2 linked regions of the Variovorax paradoxus EPS genome follow. The protein of the gene in region 1 interacts with the protein of each later gene in a pairwise test. Links are inferred from orthologs where the notes say so. Each region holds a gene or a part of one and is shown on either strand. Other genes may lie near its edges.

What was found.
Region 2: the proteins of VARPA_RS08660 (region 1) and purT interact in binary tests that used the Escherichia coli proteins (3 or more experiments, as listed by UniProt). The link is inferred for Variovorax paradoxus EPS from one-to-one orthologs.

What each region holds. Positions count from the first base shown.
Region 1 is NC_014931.1:1,906,611-1,914,088, forward strand. The notes cover bases 2,550-5,386. They hold VARPA_RS08660 (polyprenyl synthetase family protein), read left to right. Parts: upstream 2,550-3,429; coding sequence 3,430-4,344; downstream 4,345-5,386. Other genes in these bases: VARPA_RS08650 (aromatic ring-hydroxylating oxygenase subunit alpha), read right to left, coding at 2,550-2,986; xseB (exodeoxyribonuclease VII small subunit), read left to right, coding at 3,167-3,433; dxs (1-deoxy-D-xylulose-5-phosphate synthase), read left to right, coding at 4,363-5,386. In the rest of the region: VARPA_RS08640 (sulfurtransferase), read right to left, coding at 1-752; VARPA_RS08645 (DMT family transporter), read right to left, coding at 782-1,699; more of VARPA_RS08650, read right to left, coding at 1,847-2,549; more of dxs, read left to right, coding at 5,387-6,219; VARPA_RS08670 (TRAP transporter substrate-binding protein), read left to right, coding at 6,333-7,415.
Region 2 is NC_014931.1:6,105,070-6,112,580, reverse strand. The notes cover bases 1,483-4,352. They hold purT (formate-dependent phosphoribosylglycinamide formyltransferase), read left to right. Parts: upstream 1,483-2,252; coding sequence 2,253-3,452; downstream 3,453-4,352. Other genes in these bases: VARPA_RS28075 (alpha/beta hydrolase), read left to right, coding at 3,758-4,352; VARPA_RS28085 (3-hydroxybutyryl-CoA dehydrogenase), read right to left, coding at 1,483-2,064. Outside these bases: VARPA_RS28090 (crotonase/enoyl-CoA hydratase family protein), read right to left, coding at 366-1,181; more of VARPA_RS28085, read right to left, coding at 1,216-1,482; more of VARPA_RS28075, read left to right, coding at 4,353-4,699; VARPA_RS28070 (helix-turn-helix domain-containing protein), read left to right, coding at 4,835-5,665; VARPA_RS28065 (branched-chain amino acid ABC transporter permease), read left to right, coding at 5,684-6,559; VARPA_RS28060 (branched-chain amino acid ABC transporter permease), read left to right, coding at 6,566-7,511. UniProt on the Escherichia coli protein: Involved in the de novo purine biosynthesis. Catalyzes the transfer of formate to 5-phospho-ribosyl-glycinamide (GAR), producing 5-phospho-ribosyl-N-formylglycinamide (FGAR). Formate is provided by PurU via hydrolysis of 10-formyl-tetrahydrofolate.

The sequences.
Region 1 (7,478 bases):
GCCGCATCGCGTCCCGCGAGCAGCGCTTCGAACTCGGCACGCAATTGCGATGCTGGCTTGAACTTGCCGTCGGGGCCGAGGTTGTCGGCGAAGGGCCGGTTCAGGGCCCCGGGGATGTGACCGGCAATCGGGTCCAGAGGTTCCACCTCGCCGCGATATCGTGCACCGGCCCGTGCGTCGATCAGCTGCTGGTCAGCTTGGCCGAGCCGACGCAACACGGTGTCGGTAGTCACGAGCTTCGCCAACGGCTCGCCCTGTACGAAATTCGACTGGAAGCGCGCGGGCTCCTCGCGGTCGGTCACTTCGCCGCCCACGGCCTGCCAGGCCTGCAGGCCGCCGTCGAGCACGGCCACCGCGTCGTGGCCCATCCACTTGAGCATCCACCACAGGCGCCCGCAGTAGTTGGCGCCGTTGCGGTCGTACACCACGGCCTGCATGTCGTTGGAGAATCCGACGCTGGAAAGCCACGCCGCGAACTTCTCGCGGCTGGGCAGCGGATGGCGGCCGCCCGAGGCGGGCACGCCGTCTTCCTGCGCGACGACCACGTCGCCGTGCGCGCCGGGCAGGCCGTGCCTGGCGCTCAGGTCGGTGTCGAGGTTGGCGTATTGCGCGCCCGGAATGTGGGCCGCGGCGTAGAGCTGCGGGCCGGCTTCGGGCTTCATGAGGTCGAAGCTGCAGTCGAACACCATGAGCGGTGCATCGCTGGCTTGCAGTTGCTGGAGTTGTTCGACGCTGACGAGGGTGGTGTACATGGTCGTGATCTCCTTCGGAGAGGTTGTCTTCAGTGTTCTTCGGCCGGCGCCTTGGGCACCGCCCGCTGGCGCAGCACGGTGGCCGCGATGCCGCTCGCGATGATGAGCGCCATGCCGCCCCAGCCGGCGGCATCGATGCGGTCATCGAACACCACCACGCTGTAGAACGCCGCAAAGATGATGCCCGAGTACTGCAGGTTGGCCACCACGAGGGTGCCGGCTTCTGTCTTGGCCGTGGCGTAGGCACGGGTCATGCAGAGCTGCCCGAGGGCGGCGAGCAGGCCGATGGGCAGCAGCCACAGCGCATGCTGCCACGTCCACGAACTGCCGCCCGAAAACCCGGTGGCCGCCGTGGCGAAGGCACCGGCGACGGCCGAGCCGACCGCGAAATAGAAAACCGTGCGCAGCTCTGGCTCGCCGATGCGAGAGAGCGCCACGACCTGCATGTAGGCGAAGGCGGCCGTGAGGCCCGACAGCAGCCCCAGCATGCCCGCGAAGCCTTCGTTGCCGCTCACCGTGGGCTTGAGCATCAGCACCACGCCGATGAAGCCTGCGAGCACCGTCATGGCGAGCGCGCCCTGCAGCGGCGGGCGCGCCACGCGGCCGTCGCGTCCGGGCACCGGCACCCATGCGAGCAGCGCGCCGCCAATCAGGAAGGCAGCGACCCACACGCTGCTCATGTAGTTGAGCGTGACGGCGGTGGCGAGCGGCATGTGCGCGATGGCGTAGAACCATGCTCCCAGCGAGATCACGCCGATGGTGCTGCGCCACGCGTGCATGCCGGGGTATTTGGTGGCGAGCGAGACGCGCATCTTGCGAGCCAGGAGCCAGAGGAAAACGATGCCGATGAGGCCGCGGCCCAGCACCATCTCGCCGCTGTTGAACCACTGCGAGGCGACCTTCACGACCACGCTCATCGTCGCGAACAAAAAGGCGCCGAGCACCATCCAGAGCGCTTGCACTATTGACTCTCCCCCAGGCTTCGCACACTTCGTGTCGCTTCTCCAACCCCCTCACCGGGGGCAACACCAGCGGCCCGGCAAAGCCGGTTCCGCGGTGTTCCCAGAACACCCGTCGATGCGGCAGTCATCGACTCAGGTGCTCTGCATCGCGGCCTTGTACCACTCGTGGAACTGCTGCATGCCGTCTTCCATCGGGCTCTGGTACGGGCCGGTCTCGTTGTCGCCGCGCAGCATCAGCGCGCGGCGGCCGGCGTCCATGCGCTCGGCGATCTCGTCGTCTTCCACGCAGGTCTCCATGTAGGCGGCCTGCTGGGCCTCGACGAACTCGCGCTCGAAGGCGACGATTTCCTCGGGGTAGAAGAACTCCACCATGTTGAGCGTCTTGGTCGGGCTCACCGGGTGCAGCGTCGAGACGGTGAGCACATGCGGATACCACTCGACCATCACGTGCGGGTAGTAGGTGAGCCAGATCGCGCCGTACTTCGGCGGCTTGCCGTCGCGGTACTTGAGCAACTGCTCCTGCCACTTCTGGTAGACCGGGCTGCCCGCTCGGCCGAGGCGGTTGGCCACTCCGACCGTCTGCACCGAATAGTTCTGGTTGAACTCCCAGCGCAGGTCGTCGCAGGTGACGAAGCTCCCGAGGCCGGGGTGGAACGGGCCGACGTGGTAGTCCTCCAGATAGACCTCGATGAAGGTCTTCCAGTTGTAGTTGCACTCGTGCAGCTCGACGCGGTCGAGCGCGTAGCCCGAGAAGTCGAGGTCGGCCTGCGGGCCCAGGCCGCGCATGTCGGCGGCCACGTCGCGGCCGGTGCCGTCCGAATTCTTCTCGAACAGGAGGCCGTTCCACTCGGTGAGCGGGTAGTTGTGCAGGTTCAGGCACGGGTCCTGATCGAAATGCGGGGCGCCGATCAGCGTGCCGGTGGTGCGCGCATCGCTCGCGGCGTAGGTCCAGCGGTGCAGCGGGCAGACGATGTTGCCGCCGGCCTGGTTGTCCAGCTGGCCGCGGCCCTGCAGGATCAGCGCCTGGCGGTGGCGGCACACGTTGGAGATCAGCTCCACGCCCTTGGGCGTGTGGACCAGCGCGCGGCCTTGGTGCTCCTGCGGCAGGGTGTGGAAATTGCCCATTTCGGGCACGGCGAGGCGATGGCCGACATAGCGGGGCCCTCGCGCAAAAAGGTTCTGCATTTCGCGGGCGTACAGGGCCTCGTCGAAATACGCGGAAACTGGAAGTTGGCTCGCGGCCTGCTGCAGTTGAAGACTTAAATCAGACATGGAGGACCTGACCAAGCTCCCCACAGGGAGAAAAAGAGGAAATAACGGAAGGCGCCGTCTGAGAGTGCGACGGCCCGAAGAATGTGTCGGTTTTGCCAACAAGAAGAATTCGCATTGTACCCGGGGGCCCCCATTTGTCCCCCCGTCCTAAAATGCCCCGTTTCACCCACGTTCCGTTGCATGCCCAAGGTGCCTTCCCCTTCCTCTTCCAGCCCGGCGGCCACGCCCGATACGGGGCCGTTGCCCGTCAGTTACGAAGCCGGGCTTCAGGAACTGGAACAACTGGTTGCAGAACTCGAATCGGGCCAGTTGCCCCTCGATCAGCTCCTGGGCAGCTACCAGCGCGGCGCCGCATTGCTCGCCTTCTGCCGCGACAAGCTGCAGGCGGTCGAAGACCAGATCAAGGTGCTCGACGCGGGCAGCCTCAAGGTCTGGACGGCCGAATGAGCGCGGCCACCATGACCGACTGGACCCCCGCCCGGCTCGCCGGCTGGAGCGAACCGCACCTGATGCGTGTCGAAGCGGCGCTGTCGCGCTGGGTCGGCGTCGAGGCGCCGGTACTGCTGGGCGATGCGATGCGCTACGCGGTGCTCGACGGCGGCAAGCGCCTGCGGCCGCTCCTGGTGCTCGCGGCCAGCGAGGCGGTCGGCGGCAATGAAGCCGCTGCGCTGCGCGCGGCCTGCGCCGCCGAACTGATCCACGCCTATTCGCTGGTGCACGACGACCTGCCCTGCATGGACAACGACGTGCTGCGCCGTGGCAAGCCCACGGTGCATGTGAAGTTCGGCGAAGCCGATGCGCTGCTCGCGGGCGACGCGCTGCAGGCCCTGGCCTTCGAGCTGCTGGCGCCCGAGGGCGACGAGATTCCCGCGGCCACGCAGGCCACGCTGTGCCGCCTGCTCGCGCGCGCCGCCGGCAGCCAGGGCATGGCGGGCGGCCAGGCGATCGACCTGGCCAGCGTCGGCATTGCACTCAACGAAACCCAGCTGCGCGAAATGCACCGGCTGAAGACCGGCGCGCTGCTGCAGGGCAGCGTCGAGATGGGCGCTGCGTGCGGCAATGTGAGCGCCGCTGCGCTGGCGGCGCTGCGCGACTACGGCGCGGCAATCGGCCTCGCATTCCAGGTGGTGGACGACATCCTCGACGTCACCGCCGATTCGCAAACCCTGGGCAAGACGGCCGGCAAGGACGCCGCCGCCGACAAGCCCACCTATGTGTCGCTGCTCGGCCTCGACGGTGCACGCACGCAGGCCCGCCAACTGCTGGCCGATGCGCTCGCCGCCCTGACCAAGAGCGGCCTGGCCGACACCGCCGCGCTGCGTGCATTGGCCCACATGGTGGTCGACCGCGACCGCTGAAAAAAGAACAAATCCCACATGGCTCCGTTGCTTCCCACTCTCCACGACCCCTCGCCGATCCGCCAGTACGACCGCGCACAGCTGCGGCAGCTGTCCGACGAGGTGCGCGCCTGCGTGCTCGACAACGTCTCGCGCACCGGCGGCCACCTGAGTTCCAACCTCGGCACGGTCGAGCTCACCGTCGCGCTGCACCACGTGTTCAACACGCCGCACGATCGGCTCGTGTGGGACGTTGGCCACCAGACCTATCCGCACAAGATCCTCACCGGCCGCCGCGAGCGCATGCCCACGCTCAGGCAGATCGGCGGCATCTCGGGCTTTCCGCAGAGGAGCGAAAGCGAGTACGACACCTTCGGCACCGCGCACTCGTCCACCAGCATCTCGGCCGCGCTCGGCATGGCAATGGCGGCCAAGCAGAAGGGCGAAGACCGCTACACCGTGGCGATCATTGGCGACGGCGCATTGACGGCCGGCATGGCCTTCGAAGCGCTCAACAACGCGGGCGTGTGCGACTGCAAGCTCCTGGTGATCCTGAACGACAACGACATGTCGATCAGCCCGCCGGTGGGCGCACTCAACCGCTACCTCGCGCAGCTGATGAGCGGCAATTTCTACGCCGCCGCCAAGAACGTCGGCAAGAGCGTTCTGCGCGCCGCGCCGCCGCTGTTCGAACTCGCCAAGCGCTTCGAGCAGCATGCCAAGGGCATGGTGGTGCCGGCCACGCTGTTCGAGCAGTTCGGCTTCAACTATGTCGGCCCGATCGACGGGCACGACCTCGATTCGCTGGTGCCCACGCTGGAGAACCTCAAGCATCTGAGCGGCCCGCAGTTCCTGCACGTGGTCACGAAGAAGGGGCAGGGCTACAAGCTGGCCGAGGCCGATCCGGTGGCCTACCACGGGCCGGGCAAGTTCGATCCGCAAGTCGGCCTCGTCAAGTCGACCACGGTAGCCAAGCAGACCTTCACGCAGGTGTTCGGCCAGTGGCTGTGCGATACCGCCGCGCACGACGGCCGGCTCGTGGGCATCACGCCCGCGATGCGCGAAGGCTCGGGGCTCGTCGAGTTCGAGCAGCGCTTTCCCGATCGTTACTACGACGTCGGCATCGCCGAACAGCACGCGGTCACCTTCGCGGCCGGTCTGGCATGCGAGGGCCTGAAGCCGGTGGTCGCGATCTACTCGACCTTCCTGCAGCGCGCGTACGACCAGCTGATCCACGACGTGGCGATCCAGAACCTGCCGGTGGTGTTCGCGCTCGACCGCGCCGGCCTCGTCGGCGCCGATGGCGCGACGCACGCGGGCGCCTACGACATTCCGTTCCTGCGCTGCATTCCCAACATGAGCATCGCCTGCCCCGCGGACGAACGCGAGTTGCGCCAGTTGCTCACGAGCGCCTACGAGCAGAACCACCCGGTGGCGGTGCGCTATCCGCGCGGCGCGGGTGCCGGCGTTGCGCCGCACCTCACGCTGGACGCACTGCCGCTCGGCAAGGGCGAGGTGCGCCGCGAAGGCAAGCGCATCGCGATCCTCGCGTTCGGCTCGCTGCTGTACCCGGCGCTCACCGCGGCCGAATCGCTCGATGCCACGGTGGTCAACATGCGCTGGGCCAAGCCGCTCGACGTCGAACTGCTGCTGCAGGTGGCGGGCACGCACGATGCCATCGTCACGCTCGAAGAGGGCGCCACGATGGGCGGCGCGGGCAGTGCGGTGCTCGAGGCATTGCAGGCTGCGAATGTGCAGAAGCCGGTGCTGCAACTGGGCCTGCCCGACCGCTTCATCGAACATGGCGATCCGGCCAAGCTGCTTGCATCGATCGGACTCGATGCTACGGGCATTGCGGCATCGATCACGCAACGCTTCGGCGCCGTCGCAGGGTAAACCCCCGCCGGACGCCTGTAAGGCGGTTTTTACAATCAAGAAGACTTATACAAAAGTCCCCAACGCGGTCACAAGCCGCGTTTCGTTTTTCCCAAGAACTCGGAGTGCATTCAATGGATCGTCGTTCCCTCATCAAAAACGCGGGCATCGCCGGCGTTTTGGCCGCCGGCATTGCGCCGGCCGTTCACGCGCAATCTGCGATTCGCTGGCGTCTCGCGTCCAGCTTTCCCCGTTCGCTCGACACCATTTTCGGCAGTGCCGAAATGCTCTCGAAAACAGTCAAGGCACTGTCGGGCGGCAAGTTCGAAATCTCGGTCCATCCGGCCGGTGAGCTGATGCCCGCATTCGGCGTCGTCGATGCGCTGCAGGGCGACACGCTCGAAATGGCGCAAACCGCCGCCTACTACTTCACCGGCAAGGACCCGATCTTCGCGTTCAGCTGCGCCGTGCCCTTCGGCCTCACCGCACGCCAGACCGATTCGTGGAAAGAGTACGGCAACGGCCGCAAGCTGCTGGATGCCTTCTTCGCGCAGTACAACTTCCGCACCGCCAGCGCCGGCAACACCGGCACGCAGATGGGCGGCTGGTACCGCAAGGAAATCAAGACGGTCGCAGACCTGAAGGGCCTGAAGATGCGCATGGGCGGCGGCGTGTTCGGCGAGGCCATGGCCAAGCTGGGCGTGGTGTCGCAGAACATGCCCGCCGGCGACGTGTACCAAGCGCTCGAGAAGGGCACGCTGGACGCCGCCGAGTTCGTCGGCCCGTACGACGACGAGAAGCTGGGCTTCAACAAGGTCGCCCCGTACTACTACTACCCCGGCTGGTGGGAAGGCGGCGCCGACCTGGAGTTCTTCATCAACAACAAGGCCTACGCCAAGCTGTCGGACGAGAACAAGGCCATCCTCGATGCGGCCACCAAGGTTGCCGCGCGCGACATGATCGCCAAGTACGACGCCTTCAACCCGCTCGCGATCAAGCGCCTCGTGGCCGCCAAGACGCAGCTCAAGCCGTTCCCGAAGGCCGTGATGGACGCGGGCTTCAAGGCCTCGATGGAAGTGTTCGCCGAGCACGAAGCCAAGTCGGCCGACTTCAAGAAGATTCACCAGGACATGCGCGCCTTCCAGCGCGACCAGATCCTGTGGAACCGCTTCTCGGAGTACCCGTTCAACCAGTACATGAACTCGGTCAAGATCTGATGCGATGCACCGCCGCCGGCTTGCCGGCGGCGTGCAGCAAAAAGGCCGGTCCGCTTGCGCGGG
Region 2 (7,511 bases), 4.2 Mb from region 1 along the record:
CAAGAGGCTTGAACGTGACCGCTTCGATATCGTTGCGCGGCGCGGAAGGCAGCGGACTCGCCGCACCGCTGCCGCGCCACACGTTGGTCGTGGGCACCGTCTCGCGCACATGCGAGAAGCTCCAGCGCGTGCGCGGAAACACGCCGCCGGCGGGGTTGTCGAAGGTGATCTGCTTGTCGGGCGGCGGCGGAAAGCCCTTCATCCAGCCGAGCGCATCGACCGAGGTCGCCGTGGGATCGGGCAGCGCGGCGGGTACGGGCGTCTGGGCGTTGGAAGTGTTCACGGCGAGCAGGGTGAAGGCGACGGCGAGCGCCGCGCGTTGGAAGAAGGGCATGGGCTTCAAGGCTCCGATGAATTCATCGTCATCAACGACCGCTGAAGCGCGCGGGACGCCGCTCGACGAAGGAGCGCACGCCTTCGGCCGCGTCCTCGCTGTTCGACAGGCGCTTCTGCGTCTCGATGAATTCCGACACCGCCGCGAGCGGCCCGTGTTCGACGGCCTTGATCACGTTGAGCCGCGTGGCCACCACCGCGAGCGGCGCTTGTGCCGCGATGCGCTGTGCAATGGCCAGCGCCGCATCGAGCTCCTGCCCGGCCGGCACCACCTTCTGCACGAAGTTGAGGCGATAGGCCTCGGCGCTGTCGAACTCGTCGGCCGTGAGCAGGTGCAGCATCGCATTGCCCACGCCCGCGCGTTCGGCCATGCGCAGCGTGGCACCGCCCGTGGCCATGATGCCGCGCTGCACTTCCATCTGGGAGAAGCGGCAGTTGTCGGCGGCCACCACGATGTCCGCGCCCAGCATCAGTTCGATGCCGACCGTGAAGCAGATGCCCTTCACGGCCACCACCATCGGCTTGGTGCGGCGGCGATAGTCGGGCAGGCCGAAGTCGTGCGGCTCCACCAGGCCGGCGGGAATCGCCTTCTCGCCGCGCTTCATGTACTCGGTGACCGCGGGCAGGTCCAGGCCCGCCGTGAAGTGGTCGCCGAAGGCATGCAGGACGCCGACGCGCAGGTCCGGGTCGTCGTCCAGGCGCGTGTAGGCCTCGGCGAGCTGCTTGAACATCGGCGGCGTCCAGCCGTTGCGCTTGGCCGGGCGGTTGATGCCGATCAGCAGTACGTGGCCGAGCACCTGGGTGTCGATGCAGCCTTCGGCGGGTGGCGTGGTGGGCGTGGCGGTCATTGGTTTTGTCTCCGAGTTGTTTTTGTTCTGTGGCTCAGTAGGTGTAGACGCCGCGCCCGGTCTTGCGGCCCAGTTGGCCGGCAGCGACCATTTCCTTGAGCAGCGGGCACGGACGGTACTTGGAGTCGCCGAACTGCTCGAGGTACACCTCCATCACGGCCAGGCACACATCGAGGCCGATCATGTCGGCCAGTGCCAGCGGACCGATGGGCTGGTTGCAGCCCAGCTTCATGCCGGCGTCGATGTCCTCGGCCGTCGCGATGCCTTCGGACAGCACGAAGAAAGCCTCGTTGATCATCGGCACCAGGATGCGGTTGACCACGAAGCCCGGCGCGTTCTTCACCGTGATCGGCGACTTGCCCAGCTTCTCGGCCAGCGCCTTCACCGCGTCGTGCGTGGCGTCGCTCGTGAGATAGCCGCGGATCAGCTCCACCAGCGCCATCATCGGCACCGGGTTGAAGAAGTGCATGCCGATGAAGCGGTCGGGGCGCGAGGTGGCGGCCGCCAGTTGCGTGATCGAGATCGACGAGGTGTTCGAGGCGACGATCACCTCGGAGCCCGCCAACTCGTCGACTTGCTTGAGGATCTTGAGCTTGAGCGCGTGATTCTCGGTGGCCGCCTCGATGACGAGTTGCGCGCCCTTCAGGTCGTCGTAGTTGGTCGAGCCCTTGATCAGCGCGAGCGCCGCGGCCTTCTGCTCGGCAGTGAGCTTTTCCTTCTTGATGAGCCGGTCGAGGCTGCCCGAGATGGTGGCGAGGCCCTTGTCGACGGCCGCCTGGGCGACGTCGATCATCACCACGTTGACGCCGGACACCGCGCAAGCCTGCGCAATGCCATTGCCCATCGTTCCGGCGCCGATGATGCCGACGGTCTGGATCGTCATGAGAAAACTCCTTGAAGTACAAAAACTGGAAAAGGGGGGGCGGGCGGGACGCCGGGGCCGCCGCCGCGACAGAGGACATCGATTGTGAAGCAGCCTCGCAGCGCCGCCGTTCCCGCACGCGACACGGGCGCCCACCGGTGGCTTACAGTGCGGCGGTTGCTTTTTCTTCTCTCTTTTCGACTTCGACCATGACCACCCTCGGCACCCCCCTTTCCCCCTCCGCCACCCGCGTGATGCTGCTCGGCTCCGGCGAACTCGGCAAGGAGGTGCTGATCGCCCTGCAGCGCCTCGGCGTCGAGACCATCGCGGTCGACCGCTACGAGAACGCGCCGGGCCAGCAGGTGGCTCACCATGCGCGCACCATCACCATGAGCGACCCCGCGCAGTTGAAGGCGCTCATCGAGGCCGAGAAACCCATGCTCGTGGTGCCCGAGATCGAAGCCATCGCCACGCCGATGCTGCAGCAGCTCGAAGACGCGGGCGTGGTCCGCGTCATTCCCACGGCCCGCGCCGCCCGCCTCACGATGGACCGCGAAGGCATCCGCCGCCTGGCCGCCGAGACGCTGGGCGTTCCCACCAGCCCCTACAAGTTCTGCGACTCGCTGGCCGAGCTGCAGGCCGCCATCGACGAGGGCATCGGCTACCCCTGCATCGTCAAGCCCGTGATGAGCAGCTCCGGCAAGGGCCAGAGCAAGATCGACGGCCCCGCCGACGTGCAGAAGGCCTGGGACTACGCGATGGCCGGAGGACGTGTCAGTCATGGCCGCGTGATCGTCGAGGGCTTCATCGACTTCGACTACGAGATCACGCTCTTGACCGTGCGCGCGAAAGACGCGGTCGGCGCTGTCGAAACCAAGTTCTGCGACCCCATCGGCCATGTGCAGGTGAGCGGCGACTACGTCGAAAGCTGGCAGCCGCACCCCATGGCGCCGGCCGCGCTGCAGAAGGCGCAGCAGATCGCGCAGGCCGTCACGGCCGACCTCGGCGGCCAGGGCCTCTTCGGCGTCGAGCTGTTCGTGAAGGGCGACGAGGTCTGGTTCAGCGAGGTCAGCCCGCGTCCGCACGACACCGGCATGGTCACGATGGCCACCCAATGGCAGAACGAGTTCGAGCTGCATGCGCGCGCCATCCTCGGCCTGCCGGTCGACACCTCGCTCAAGAGCCCGGGCGCGAGCGCGGTGATCTACGGCGGCGTCGACGCCACCGGCATCGCCTTCGACGGCGTGGCCGAGGCGCTGCAGGTGCCCGGCAGCGACATCCGCCTGTTCGGCAAGCCCGAGAGCTTTCTCAAGCGCCGCATGGGCGTGGCGCTGGTGCACGCGGCCGATACCGACACCGCGCGCAAGCTCGCCAAGGAAGCCGCCTCGCGCGTGAAGCCCCGCGGATAAGGCTCGCCCCCAGGCTTCGCGCACTTCGTGTCGCTTCGCCAACCCCCTACCGGGGGCGACACCGGTGGCCCGGCAAAGCCGGTTCCACGGTGTCTCTGGCCTTTGGCTGCGCCGGTCTCATGCGTTTGCGGGTGATGCAGCCTCCGAGACAGCGATAGCCAGTTTTCGCAAGACCGTGCCGCAGGGGCGCGGGCATGGTGCGGGTCTTGCCGGAAGGCCGAGGTGAAGGGCGGGTGCATGCGGATACCACGCATGCGCGATGCGCTCCACACTGGGCGCCCGCCAGCTCGATCACCGGAGACACCATGCTGCATCCCCAAGCGCGCGCCTTGCTCGACTTCATCGAGGCGCGCGGCATTCCGCCGACCCACACGCTCTCGCCCGCCGATGCGCGAGCCTTCTACCGCGAACGCCGCGCCGCCACACAGCCGCTGCCGGCTGAAGTGGCCGAGGTGCGCGACCTCGCGGCCGAGGGTCCGCACGGCACCATCCCGGTGCGGCTCTACCGGCCGCTGGGCTCGGGCGCCGGTCCGCTGCCGGTGCTGGTGTACTACCACGGTGGCGGTTGGGTGATTGGCGATCTCGACACGCACGACGTGCTGTGCCGCGAGCTGGCCAACGGTGCGGGCTGCGCAGTGGTTGCCGTCGACTACCGCATGGGGCCGGAGCACCGCTTTCCCGCCGCAGTCGACGATGTTCTCGCCGCCACGCGCTGGGTGCGCCGCGAGGCCGCGGCGCTGGGGCTCGATGCGAATCGCATGGCCGTGGGCGGCGACAGTGCGGGGGGCAATCTCGCGGCCGTGGTGGCGATTGCCGCACGCGATGCAGACGACCTGCCGATCGCCTTCCAACTGCTGATCTACCCAGCCACCGACATGCGCCGCGGCCATCCGTCGCACCAGGCGAACGGGCAGGGCTACCTGTTGACCCGCGAGACGATGACGTACTTCCACGACCACTACATCACCGATGCGAAGCACGACCTCGATTGGCGCGCCTCGCCGTTGCTGCACACCGACCTGTCGAAGCTGCCGCCCGCGCTCGTGATCACCGCCGGCTACGACCCGCTGCGCGACGAGGGACTCGCGTATGCGGAGGCGCTCACCGCCGCCGGCAACCGCGCGGACTACGTGTGCTTCGAGCGTCAGATCCACGGCTTCATCACGATGGGAAAGGTGCTCGACGAGGCCAACACCGCCGTTGCGCTTTGCGCCACCGAGTTGCATCGCGCGTTCGCGATGAGGTGAGAGGCAAACGAGCGCGGACTAGGGAAAGTCCCCGCGCAAATGCATGCCGCGCCACAGGGTTGCGCCGCTACGATCCAGCCAACACGAAGCCGCCCACCGCAGGGCAGGCCAGACCCGATGCAGGAGACAAACACCATGCAGCGAGCGAGTAATGCGCCCCTGGAAAACGGCGGCGTACGGCAGGGCGAACGCCTCATGTGGCTCACGCCGCAGCGCGTGTTCTACGCCGGCCTGCTCGGCGCGGCGGCCGAGCGCACGATGGGCGGGCACGGCGTGTACGTGTCGCCCGCGGGCGTGCCGCCGATCCGCATCCGCATCGGTGGCGGCGCCTGGCAGACGGGCGAACTCATCGTGGTGCCGCCGCAGGTGCCGCACCATGTCGAGAGCCAGCATCCGCTCATCTTCAATCTGCTGATCGAATCGGAGTCGGTCGATCCCGCGCGCATGCCCGCCTTCATGCAGCACTGCGGGCCGGTCGATGCGCCGGCGTTCGTCAAGCGCGTGCGCGATGCGCATGCGCACCTGTTGGCCGCGTCGGGCCGCGGCACGGATTTCGACGGCTTCGATTTCGATGCGCTCTTCTTCGGCGAGGCGCTCGCGCCGCGTGCGATCGATGCGCGCATCCGCAAGGTCATCGACGCGCTCGTGGCCGACCCGGCCGCATCCGCCTCGGCCGAAGACTGCGCGGCCTCGGTGCATTTGTCGTTCTCGCGCTTCCTGCATTTGTTCAAGCAGGAAACCGGCATGGCGTTCCGCGCCTTCCGCGCCTGGAAGCGCGCGCGCAGCCTCCTGCGCTACGTGCGCCAGACCACCACGCTGACCGACATCGCGCTCGATACCGGCTACCCCGATTCGACGCACTTCAGCCATTCGATCCGCCAGGTCTACGGCCTGAAACCCAGCGACATCCTGGCGGGTTCCCGCCGCCTCGCGCTGCACGACGCGGCCGGCGGCTTCAGGCAGTAGGCGAGACACGGGAGCCCCATGCAGATCCTCCAACTCCTGCTGTCGGGCATTGCGCAAGGTTGCATCTATGGGCTGATCGCGCTCGGGTTCGTGCTGATCTACAAGGCCACCGAAACCGTGAGCTTCGCGCAAGGCGATCTGATGATGCTCGGTGCCTTCGGCGCGTTCGCGGGCATGTCGATCTTCGGCATGCCGTTCTGGCTCGCGGCGATCCTCGCGGTGGTGGCGATGGCCGCTTTCGGCGTGCTGCTGGAGCTGGCGGTGATCCGGCCGATCCTCGGGCAGCCGCAGTTCTCCATCGTGATGCTGACCATCGGCATCGCGTACGTGGCGCGCGGCCTCATCACCATGGTGCCGGGCATCGGCACCGAGACCCACACGCTGCCCGTGCCCTACAAGGACCAGATCTGGAAGCTGGGCGAACTGGTGGTCAACCTCGAACAGCTCGCGATCATCGTCGCCACGGCCATCCTGTGCGCGCTGCTGTTCGCGATGTTCCGCTACAGCAAGCTGGGCATCGCGATGCAGGCCTCGTCGCAGAACCAGCTCGCGGCCTACTACATGGGCATTCCGGTGAAGCGGCTCAACGGGCTGGTGTGGGGGCTGGCCGCAGCGGTCGCGGCCATCGCCGGGATGCTGCTCGCACCCATCACCTTCGTGCACGCGAACATGGGCTTCATCGGGCTCAAGGCTTTTCCGGCGGCAGTGGTGGGCGGCTTCGGCAGCCTGCCGGGTGCGATCGTCGGCGGGCTGGTGATCGGCATCGTCGAATCGTTCGCGGGGTTCTACCTGCCCGATGGCTTCAAGGACACGGCGCCGTACATCGTGGTGCTGCTGATGCTCATGATCAAGCCCAACGGTCTCTTCGGCGAAAAGCTGCGCAAGAAAGTCTGAACGTTCATGCGCTACATCTTCAAGACCAGCTACGACCAGGACATCCGGCTCGCGCGTCATGGCGGGCATGTGTTCTGGTACGGCCTGCTCATCGCGTTCCTCATCGCCGCGCCCTGGGTGATCGAGGAGTACTGGCTCGCACAACTGACCTTCGTGCTGATCTACGGAATCGTCGGCTTGGGGCTGATGCTGCTGGCCGGCTTCACGGGCCAGTTCTCCATCGGACACGCGGCGTTCCTCGGCGCGGGCGCGTACACGCAGGGCGTGCTGACGAATCTCGGTGTGCCGTTTCCGATTGCCTTGATCGCCGCTGCGGCGTTGTCCGCCGCAGTCGGCGTGGTCGTCGCCTTGCCGGCACTGCGCGTGAAAGGCATCTATCTCGGCATCGCAACGCTGTCGTTCGGCTTCATCGTCGAGGAAGTGTTCGCGCGGTGGGAGAGCGTCACGGGCGGCAACGCCGGGCTGCATGTGAAGTCGCCGCAGCTCTTCGGCTGGTCGCTGGGTTCGGGCGATGGCTTCTATTTCTTGTGCCTGGTGGTGGCGGTGCTGAGCACGCTGGGCATCCTGAACCTGCTGCGCTCGCCGACGGGCCGCGCCTTCGTCGCCATCCGCGATTCGGAAATCTCGGCGCAGAGCATGGGCATCCATCTCGCGCGCTACAAGACGATGTCGTTCGCGATCTCGGCTGCGCTCGCGGGGCTGGGCGGCGCGCTGTATGCGCACAAGCTGAGCTTCATCTCGCCGGACCAGTTCAGCATCCTGCAGTCGATCGACCTGCTGCTGATGGTGGTGATCGGCGGCCTGGGCTCGGTGCACGGCGCGTTCCTCGGCGCGATCTTCCTCATCGCGATGCCGCAGCTGATCTCGATGGGCAAGGACTGGCTGCCCGCAGTGATCGGCCAGGCGCCGGGCCTGCAGGGGCTGGTGTACGGCGTGGTGCTGATCGCGTTCG